DNA from 2 places in the Shewanella sp. SP2S2-4 genome. Region 2 is predicted to be linked to the other one. Evidence: predicted binding sites of a transcription regulator. Region 2 holds the regulator's gene; the other holds the start of a gene.
The links. Region 2 encodes NrdR, which represses ribonucleotide reductase genes. Its sites were predicted from a motif close to AAACACNANATNTNGTGTTT; they were not measured.
Positions count from the first base shown of each region.

Region 1: nrdA (class 1a ribonucleoside-diphosphate reductase subunit alpha) is a predicted target of NrdR. The motif match lies at 3,770-3,789, and genes of this name have one in related genera.

Region 1 covers NZ_JAUOER010000003.1:136,179-141,639, reverse strand. The annotation lists gene yfaE (class I ribonucleotide reductase maintenance protein YfaE) at 1-75, opposite strand, end outside; gene nrdB (class Ia ribonucleoside-diphosphate reductase subunit beta) at 113-1,243, opposite strand; gene nrdA (class 1a ribonucleoside-diphosphate reductase subunit alpha) at 1,327-3,615, opposite strand; gene Q4Q54_RS04290 (HAD-IA family hydrolase) at 4,141-4,812, opposite strand; gene ubiG (bifunctional 2-polyprenyl-6-hydroxyphenol methylase/3-demethylubiquinol 3-O-methyltransferase UbiG) at 4,814-5,461, opposite strand, start outside.
Region 2 covers NZ_JAUOER010000029.1:50,604-56,064, forward strand. The annotation lists gene Q4Q54_RS18930 (riboflavin synthase) at 1-302, opposite strand, end outside; gene ribD (bifunctional diaminohydroxyphosphoribosylaminopyrimidine deaminase/5-amino-6-(5-phosphoribosylamino)uracil reductase RibD) at 408-1,586, opposite strand; gene nrdR (transcriptional regulator NrdR) at 1,612-2,061, opposite strand; gene glyA (serine hydroxymethyltransferase) at 2,322-3,575, opposite strand; gene ettA (energy-dependent translational throttle protein EttA) at 3,765-5,432, shown strand.

The DNA of each region.
Region 1 (5,461 bases), on a different contig from region 2:
CAACACAGGTTGACCTTGAAGGCGCACGATTGGCGCCTTCGCGAACAGATTTTGTGGTCGTTTTTTCGATGTCACTGTTGCAATGCCATTTTAAATGTCACTTTTGAGCGTCTTAGAGATCGAAGTCGAGGAATTCATCGCCATCAACCGCTGAGTCGATTTGACCGACTAGGTATGAAGACACTTCCACTTCCTGTGGTGCGACTTGCACCGCATCGCTTTCTAACCAGTTTTTCATCCAAGGTAATGGATTGGTTATTTCAGGATAAGGTTGTGGCAGATTCACCGACTTCATGCGTTGGTTAGTAATAAACTCAACGTATTGGCAGAGGATCTGTTCATTCAAACCTATCATAGAGCCGTCTTTGAACAGGTATTTGGCCCATTCTTTTTCTTGCTCTGCGGCCTTGAAGAATAAATCGAAAGCTTCCTGTTGGCATTCTGCGGCAATTTCACCCATTTCTGGATCGTCTTTACCGCCTTGCATTATGCTTAAAATATGCTGAGTGCTGTTTAAGTGTAAGGCTTCATCACGGGCAATAAGGCGAATGATTTTCGCGTTACCTTCCATTAGCTTACGTTCAGCAAAGGCAAATGAGCAGGCAAAGCTAACATAGAAACGAATCGCCTCTAGTGCGTTGACTGACATCATGCACAGGTACAAGGCTTTTTTCAGGGTGCGGGTATTGACTATGACTTCTTTGCCATCGATAACATGGGTCCCTGCGCCGAGTAAATGGAACACTTGAGTCAATTGGATTAAGTGATCGTAGTAAGCAGCGATATCGGTTGCACGGCTTAAGATTTCTTTGTTCACGACGATATCGTCGAAGATCACTGAAGGATCGTTAACGATATTGCGAATAATATGGGTGTATGAGCGCGAGTGAATCGTCTCAGAGAAAGACCAAGTCTCAATCCAAGTCTCTAGTTCAGGCAGCGACACCAGTGGTAAAAAGGCCACATTGGGTGAGCGACCTTGAATCGAGTCGAGCAGGGTTTGGTATTTCAGGTTAGAAATAAAGATGTGTTTTTCATGATCGGGCAATGCACCGTAGTCAATTTTATCGCGACTGACGTCTACTTCTTCCGGGCGCCAAAAGAAAGATAACTGCTTTTCTATCAGTTTTTCGAACACTTCATATTTTTGTTGATCGTAACGAGCCACGTTGACCGATTGACCTAAAAACATAGGTTCACGGGTGGCATCGTTGGGTGTTTGACAGAAGGTAGAGTAGGCCATGGTGCTATTTTCCAATGGATAGGGATCCACTCAATCGGGATCCCTATACTTTTTATTTGTAAGAGCCGCGTTAACGTTAAAGACTAGATTTTACACGCGCCACCGGCGCAACCATCGTCTTCTTTCTCTAAATTGGTGATGTCATCGTGTGAATCCGACGCACCATCGCGAGTGTTATGGTAGTAAAGCGTTTTCACACCTAACTTGTAAGCATTGAGCAAATCTTTCAGCAGGGTTTGCATCGGTACTTTACGGCCTTCAAAACGCGAAGGATCGTAGTTAGTGTTAGCTGAAATCGCTTGATCAACGAACTTCTGCATAATACCCACTAGCTGTAAGTAACCGTCGTTGCTTGGCATTTTCCATAGCAATTCATAGCTATCTTTTAGTGTATCGAAATCAGGTACCACCTGTTTTAGCTGACCGTCTTTGCTCGATTTCACGCTGATAAGGCCACGCGGTGGTTCGATACCATTGGTCGCATTGGAGATTTGCGACGAGGTTTCTGATGGCATTAATGCCGACAGCGTCGAGTTACGCAGGCCATATTGCTTGATATCGCTACGCAGTGATTCCCAGTCTAAGTGCAACGGTTCTGCACAAATTTTATCTAGGTCACGTTTGTAGGTATCGATTGGCAAAATACCTTGAGAGTAAGTGGTCTCGTGGAATAACGGACACGCACCTTGCTCTTTGGCCAAGTTCATTGAGGCTTTCAGTAAATAGTACTGAATCGCTTCGAAGGTTCTGTGGGTCAGCTCGTTCGCGCTGCCATCGGAATACTTCATGCCATTTTTTGCTAAGTAGTTAGCGAAGTTAATTACGCCTATACCTAAGGTACGGCGATTCATCGAGGCAAGTTGTGCTGCCTTGATAGGATAATCTTGATAATCCAGCAGATTATCCAGTGCGCGTACCGCGAGGTCGGCTAATGGCTCAATATCAGATAATTCTTTGATTGAACCTAAGTTGAGTGCTGACAGCGTACAAAGCGCGATTTCACCATTAGGATCATCGATGTTGTTCAATGGTTTTGTCGGCAGGGCGATTTCAAGACACAGGTTAGATTGTCTGATCGGCGCGACTTTAGAATCGAACGGGCTATGGGTGTTGCAGTGATCCACGTTCTGAATGTAGATACGGCCGGTTGAAGCGCGTTCTTGCATCATCAGTGAAAACAGCTCAACTGCCTTTATGGTTTTCTTACGAATGCTGCTGTCTTGCTCATATTGCACATATAAACGTTCGAATTCGTTTTGATCTTCAAAGAAAGCATCATATAAGCCAGGTACGTCAGATGGGCTAAACAGGCTGATGTTTTCGCCTTTGATCAGACGTTGATACATGACTTTGTTCAGCTGCACACCGTAGTCTAAATGACGGATACGGTTGTCTTCGACGCCGCGGTTATTTTTCAATACCAGCAGAGATTCGACTTCTAAGTGCCAAATAGGGTAGAAGAGGGTCGCAGCACCGCCACGCACGCCGCCTTGAGAACACGACTTCACTGCGGTTTGGAAATACTTATAGAAAGGTAAACAACCTGTGTGGAAGGCTTCACCACCACGGATTGGGCTACCTAAGGCGCGAATACGACCGGCGTTAATACCGATACCCGCACGTTGGCTGACGTATTTCACGATAGACGAAGCGGTCGCGTTGATGGAATCTAAGCTGTCACCACATTCGATCAGTACGCAAGAGCTAAACTGACGCGTTGGGGTGCGCACACCGGCCATAATTGGCGTTGGCAGCGACAGTTTAAAAGTTGATACCGCGTCATAGAAATCTTTAACGTATTTCAGGCGCGTCTCTTTTGGATAACGGGCAAACAAACATGCCGCGACCAAAATGTAGAGGAACTGCGCGCTCTCGTAGATTTCGTGTGTCACACGGTTTTGAACTAAATATTTGCCTTCAAGCTGCTTTACCGCTGCGTAAGAGAAGTCCATATCGCGCCAATGGTCGATATAGGTATCCATCACGTCGAGTTCTTCGCGGCTGTAATCCTGCAGAATGTGCATGTCATACTTGCCAAGCTCAACTAACTTAGTCACGTGAGTATACAGTGCTGGCGGCTCGAATTGACCGAAGGCCTTCTTACGCAAATGAAACACCGCTAAACGGGCGGCGAGGAACTGATAGTCCGGTGATTCTGGAGAAATTAAATCCGCCGCCGCTTTGATAATGGTTTCATGGATGGCTTCGGTTGGGATGCCATCGAAAAACTGTAGGTGCGAGCGAAGTTCAACTTCAGAAACAGAAACGTTTTTTAATCCCTTGGCTGCCCAAGTAATTACGCGGTGTATTTTTTCGAGATCGATATTCTCACGATCGCCACAGCGTTTTGTGACTGTCATAGTGCTATTCATTTGGAGATAGGCCTTGGTTCTTATATCTATTTAGGTGAGCAAGTTCACCGTACGTATCCTTGTAAAACAATCAATAACCGTCCCTTAAATACAGCTGACTGGTGGAAAACAAGTCAATTAAGCGGCGAACTTCTAGTGTGTCTGATTGCTACCTATACACAAGATATGGTGTTTTAAATTATCTGGGATACAAGATAGTGAGGTTTGCCCCTATTTGCAAGTCTGAATTCAGGGGACATCTTGTGGATAAGTTGAGGATAAGCCTTAGCGTTAGTAACGACTAACCTTGAAGCTCAATTTCAGGTTAGCGTGTCGCACTCATGGGGGATTTTTAGGCGATCTTTTCTTTAGATCGCGATCGCGCACAAGTGCCGATCTTTTATCCGCCGACCTTTCGCAGCCTGATTTTATTCGCAGGTAAAAAATCAAGCAAACACACATATGTGCGTCTGCATAGTCACTTTAGTAAAAGGTGTATCTTCGAGTGCAAAAGTGAAGTTTGTTAACCATTTTATGGGCGAGTTTTCAGGCGAATGCGTCGGCTAATGCCTGATGTAACTCAGTAGGGCTGGCAAAGTGCGCGTAGGCAGGCCACTGCGATGGCTTGTCGTTGACCCCCAGATAACCCCATAGGGCAACGCCACCTAACATGCCCGCTGCCTTGGCTGCGAGCAAATCTCGCTCAGCATCCCCAAGATACAAAATGTGCTCTGGAGCGCAGTTCAGTTGCTGAGCCCCTAATAACATAGGTGCTGTGTGGGGTTTTGGGTGTTTGGTCGAATCACCACTGATAATCACTGGCATACGCAAGTGTAAATTCAGTTTTCGCAATAAGGGACGGGTAAAGCGCGCTGGCTTATTGGTGATCACCCCAAATGGCAGCTGCATTAACTCGAGCCAGTCGAGTAATGCTGCAATACCTGCGAATAGCGCACAGTGATCGCCATTAATGCGCTGATAGTGGGCGAGCAGCCCTTGTTGAACTTGAGTGCGAAGATCATTCGCTGCATTGGGTATCGCCGCATCGACTAAGGCAAAACTGCCGTGGGATGCGGCGTAGCGCATGGCCGCTAACGGCTGCGCGGCGATGCCGACGTCTTGAAGACTTAAATTAAGGGCCTGCACCAGATCCGGCGCGGTATCGGCTAAGGTGCCGTCGAGATCGAACAGTACGCCTTTGATCTGTGCCAGACTCATATTAATCAACCTTACGCGTCGCTATCATGTAATTGACATCAACTTTAGGCGTGTATTTAAAAATGCCCGTCAGCGGGTTGTAGCTGATGCCTAATGCATCGGTACAGATAAGATCGGTATTGTCCACAAGTTCAATCAATTCCGAAGGCTTAATGAATTTTTTATGCTCATGGGTACCAACTGGCAGCATCTTCAGTAAATATTCTGCGCCCAGAATCGTGTGCACATAGGATTTAATGTTGCGGTTGATGGTGGAGAAAAACACAAAGCCACCGGGTTTAACCATGTCACAGCAAGCCTTGATCACAGATTGTGGATCGGGCACATGCTCCAGCATTTCCATACAGGTCACCACATCGTAATAGGCTTGATGATCTTGGCTGTGGGTCTCGGCGGTATTTTTTACATAATTAATGCTTACGCCGGTTTCGAGGGCATGTAGGCGGGCGACTTCTAAGGGCTCATCACCCATGTCAAGACCATCAACCTCGGCACCGATACGGGCCATGCTTTCAGATAAAATCCCGCCACCGCAACCAACGTCGAGCACTTTCTTACCGAAAATGCCGCCAGCAGTTTGATCGATATAATTTAAGCGCAGCGGGTTTAATAGATGCAGCGGCTTAAATTCACCGTTGAGATCCCACCA
Region 2 (5,461 bases):
CCGCTGACCATGTGCCCGCCTAAACGTGTGGTTGGGGTAACGGCTTTTTCAAGATTTACCTTAGTGCCTACTTTGTAGTTAGCAAAGCCAGTTAGACTCACGGTTTCGGCAGAAACATCGGCCACATAACCGTCGGCTAATTGCTGCACAACCGTTAAACACACACCGTTGGTGGCAATACTGTCGCCTAAACGCACATCGTTTAAATCCAGTTTGCCGCTCGCCACGGTCAAACGAATATCATCGCCCTTGCGTTCAAGCTTTCGCAGGGTGCCAACGGCTTCAATAATCCCAGTAAACATGGTTAACTCACTTATTCGATAAAGAAGTAATAAGGCATAAGACTCAAGGTTTAACGGTTATCTTGCCCTAATTAAATAAAGAAGTATCAAGCATAACGCTCAAGGTTAAACGGTTATCTTGCTCCAATTCGATTTAGATAAAGAGGTATCAAGCTTAACGCTCAAGATTAAACGGGTATCTGGCCCTAATTTGCGCTCATCGACCAAAGTTAATGCAGGAATTTGCGCCATGGTTTGATAATCGGGTAGCTGCAGCAGATTACGCCCTTGCCCACCAAGGATTTTCATCGCTTGGTACAGCACTAATTCATCAGCCAGCCCCTGTGCTAAAAATGCGCCCGCTAAGGTTGCCCCCGCTTCCACCAGCACGTGATTACAACTTTGGCCTAAATAGCTTAATAGTTCAGGTAAGGATACGCGACCTGCAATTGCTGGTAATACTAGGCAACTCACATGATAGGGCAATTGTGCTTGAAACACTGCGGGATAAGCCACGGTCGAGACCAAGAGTATCGGCGATACGATAGCCAAACAGGCAGCCGATAACGGCAAACGGGCGCGACTGTCGAGTATCACTCTTAATGGCTGCAGTAATTGCGCCTCGGTTACGCAGTCTTTTATGTCGCCAAGTTCTTGATATCGCACATTGAGCGAGGGATCGTCAGCCAGTATGGTTTCAATCCCAGTCACCAACGCGCAGGAACGTAAGCGTAAGCGCTGCACGTCGCGGCGAGATTCAGGCCCGGTAATCCATTTAGACACACCGTTAGACAGCGCGGTTTTACCATCGAGACTCGCAGCCAATTTGACTGTAACTCTGGGCAAACCCGATTCCATGCGCTTCATAAAACCTAAATTCAAGGCATAAGCTTCATCACGGTGTAATCCCACATCCACTTCAATACCGGCGTCGCGCAGCATTTGAATACCGCGACCACCGACTTGCGGATTAGGATCTTCAACCGCCACCACCACACGTTTAACGCCAATATTGATCAGCGCCAAGGCACAGGGCGGCGTGCGGCCATAATGGCTGCAGGGCTCTAAGGTGACATAGGCCGTTGCGCCGCGGGCGTGTTCACCTGCCATACGTAGCGCATGCACTTCGGCGTGGGGCTCACCCGCTTTTTGATGATAACCTTCGCCGACAATCTGATTATCTTTAACGATAACGCAGCCCACACTGGGATTGGGTCTCGTGGTGTAAAAGCCTTTGCGCGCCAATTGAATCGCGCGGCTCATCATTTGGGTATCGAGTACAGACCAACTTATGTTCAAGCTCATGTTCAACCCTATGTTAGTCGAATAACTACTTTTGCAGTTTAGCGATGGCCTCACCAAATTCAGATACGTCTTCAAAGGCACGGTACACAGAAGCAAAACGTATATAGGCGACTTTATCTAGGCTCATCAATTGCTCCATCATTAAGTTACCGACCATTTCTGATGGCACTTCTCGCTCGCCAGTGGCGCGCAGGGTCGATTTGATTTTACTGAGTGCTTGCTCGATTTCATCCATAGACACGGGGCGTTTTTCAACCGCGCGCAACATGCCACCTTGGAGTTTTTCTTCATCGAAGGGTTGGCGTGAACCATCGCGCTTGATCACCCTAGGCATGACTAACTCGGCGCCTTCGAAGGTGGTAAATCTTTCATGGCATTCGGTGCATTCTCGGCGACGGCGCACTTGATGGCCTTCCGCCACTAATCGAGAATCGATGACTTTAGTATCTGTCGCGCTGCAAAATGGACAATGCATTGAGCCTCCTGCCAGTGAATGCGAGTAAAGCGTTAATGGCTTTACCTGTTAAATCTCAGCTAAACGCAATGGATTTAAGCCTAAGATTTTACCAATAAAAATGGCCGCTTAATGCGGCCATGGGATTTTATCCTATTTATGGGCTGAGGTTAACTACCGGATGCTAAGTACCTCATGTAAGTACCTAGTCAGCAAGCGATCACTCTCAGCCAGTCATCTACTTAAGCACATACGCACTTAAACCTAGATGCGTCAGCAAATTAGCCGTAAACAGGGAAACGTGCACACAGTGCCAATACTTGGCCCTTCACACGCTCAATCACAGCAGGATTGCTTGCATCATCAAGGATGTCACAAATCCAGCCAGTCAGCTCTTTCGATTCCGCTTCTTTAAAGCCGCGGCGCGTAATGGCTGGCGTACCGATACGCACACCTGAGGTCACAAAGGGTGAACGTGGGTCGTTTGGCACTGAGTTTTTGTTCACGGTAATGTTAGCGCTACCTAAGGCGGCATCGGCTTCTTTACCGGTCAAGTCACGACCAATCAGATCAACTAACATCAAGTGGTTGCTGGTTCCGCCAGAGACGATTTTGTAACCGCGCTCAAGGAACACTTCAACCATAGCTTTAGCGTTGTTAACTACTTGCTGTTGGTACACTTTAAATTCTGGCTCTAGGGCTTCTTTGAACGCAACCGCTTTACCGGCGATAACGTGCATTAATGGGCCACCTTGTCCGCCTGGGAATACCGCTGAATTCAACTTCTTATACAAGTCTTCATCGTCAGCAGCAGACAGGATCACACCACCGCGAGGACCCGCTAAAGTTTTGTGGGTCGTTGACGTCACAACGTGTGCGTGTGGCACTGGGTTTGGATAAACACCAGCAGCGATAAGACCAGCAACGTGCGCCATGTCGACAAATAGGTAAGCACCTATTTTATCTGCGATTTCACGCATTTTTGCCCAGTCAACGATACCTGAATAGGCAGAGAAACCGCCGATCATCATCTTAGGCTTATGTTCTACGGCCAGACGTTCCATTTCGTCGTAGTCAATTTTGCCAGACTCGTCGATACCGTAAGGAATAATATTGTACAGTTTGCCAGAGAAGTTAACGGGTGAACCGTGGGTCAAGTGACCACCGTGGGCTAAGTTCATGCCCAGTACGGTATCGCCAGGTTTTAACAATGCCATGTAAACAGCGCTGTTTGCCTGTGAACCTGAATGAGGTTGTACGTTAGCGTAAGTTGCGCCAAACAGTTCTTTCGCACGTTCAATCGCTAAGGTTTCAACTACGTCCACATACTCACAACCACCGTAGTAACGCTTGCCTGGATAGCCTTCAGCGTACTTATTGGTTAACTGTGAACCTTGCGCTTCCATCACGCGTGGACTGGTGTAGTTTTCAGAAGCAATCAGCTCAATATGCTCTTCTTGACGCAGAGTTTCATTCTGAATTGCCTTAAACAGTTCCGGATCATAATCTGCGATATTCATATCTTTTTTCAGCATTGCTTACTCCAGCTGCCAATTCTTATAGGTAGGGTTGCGCGGTATTCTACTCGGAACGCGACCACAATCCCAGTATTTGAAACATGAAATTCCTGTGGATAGTGCTTGAACTTGGCTCATTGTCGAGTTGAGTTCGGCGCGCAATCGAGTAGAATTAGCCGCATCATTAGTCACTTAAGATAGAGAAAAATGGCTCAGTTTGTTTACAGCATGCTGCGGGTGGGTAAAATTGTTCCGCCTAAGAAGCAGATCCTTAAAGATATTTCTTTAAGTTTTTTCCCCGGCGCCAAAATTGGCGTACTCGGCCTTAACGGTTCTGGTAAGTCGACACTACTGCGCATTATGGCGGGTATCGACACCGAAATTGAAGGTGAAGCGCGCCCAATGCCGGGATTGAAAATCGGTTACCTACCCCAGGAACCTAAACTCGATCCGAATCAAACCGTGCGTGAAGCGATTGAAGAAGCGGTAGCAGAAGCAAAAAATGCCCTGACTCGCCTCGATGCCGTTTACGCGGCCTACGCCGAGCCGGACGCCGATTTCGACGCCCTTGCAAAAGAGCAAGGCGAACTCGAAGCGATTATCCAAGCCCAAGATGCCCATAACTTAGAGTACGTCCTTGAGCGCGCCGCCAACGCCCTGCGTCTGCCGGATTGGGATGAAAAAATCGAAGTGTTATCCGGTGGTGAACGTCGCCGCGTAGCGATTTGTCGTTTGCTGCTTGAAAAGCCAGAAATGCTGTTACTGGACGAACCGACCAACCACTTGGATGCTGAATCTGTGGCGTGGCTTGAGCACTTTTTGCAGGAATATGCCGGTACTGTGGTCGCGATTACCCATGACAGATACTTCCTCGACAATGCCGCTGGCTGGATTTTAGAACTCGACCGCGGTGAAGGTATTCCGTGGGAAGGTAACTATTCTTCATGGCTTGAGCAGAAAGATGCCCGTCTGAAGCAAGAATCGGCTACCGAAAGTGCTCGCCAAAAGACCATTGCCAAGGAATTGGAATGGGTACGCCAAGGTGCGAAAGGCCGTCAGTCTAAGGGCAAGGCCCGTATGGCGCGCTTTGAAGAGCTGAACACTAACGATTACCAAAAACGTAACGAAACCAACGAGCTGTTTATTCCGCCCGGACCACGTTTAGGCGACAAGGTTATTGAAGTGAATAACCTGACCAAGTCTTACGGTGACCGCGTATTGATCGACAACCTGTCGTTCTCTGTGCCTAAGGGCGCGATCGTCGGTATTATCGGTGCCAACGGCGCGGGTAAATCAACCCTGTTCCGCATGTTATCCGGCGCTGAAACGCCAGACAGCGGCACGATTGAACTGGGTGATACAGTGCAATTGGCATCAGTTGAGCAGTTCCGCGATTCGATGAATGATAAGAACACCATTTGGGAAGAAATCTCCGGTGGTCAAGACATCATGCGTATCAACAACATGGAAATCCCGAGCCGCGCCTATGTAGGCCGCTTCAACTTCCGTGGTGGCGATCAGCAAAAAGTTATCGGCACCTTGTCGGGTGGTGAACGTAACCGAGTACATTTAGCCAAACTGCTGCAAGCGGGCGGTAACGTCTTATTACTCGACGAACCCACCAACGACTTAGACGTTGAAACCCTGCGCGCACTGGAAGAAGCGATTCTGGAATTCCCAGGTTGCGCTATGGTGATTTCGCATGACCGTTGGTTCCTCGACCGTATCGCGACCCACATTCTGGATTACCGTGACGAAGGTCAAGTGAACTTCTACGAAGGTAACTACACAGAATACTCGGCATGGTTGAAAAACACCTATGGCGCCGATGTGGTTGAGCCACACCGCTTGAAATACAAGCGCATGATTAAGTAGTCAAACGCATAATTGATTAAGCCAAAAAG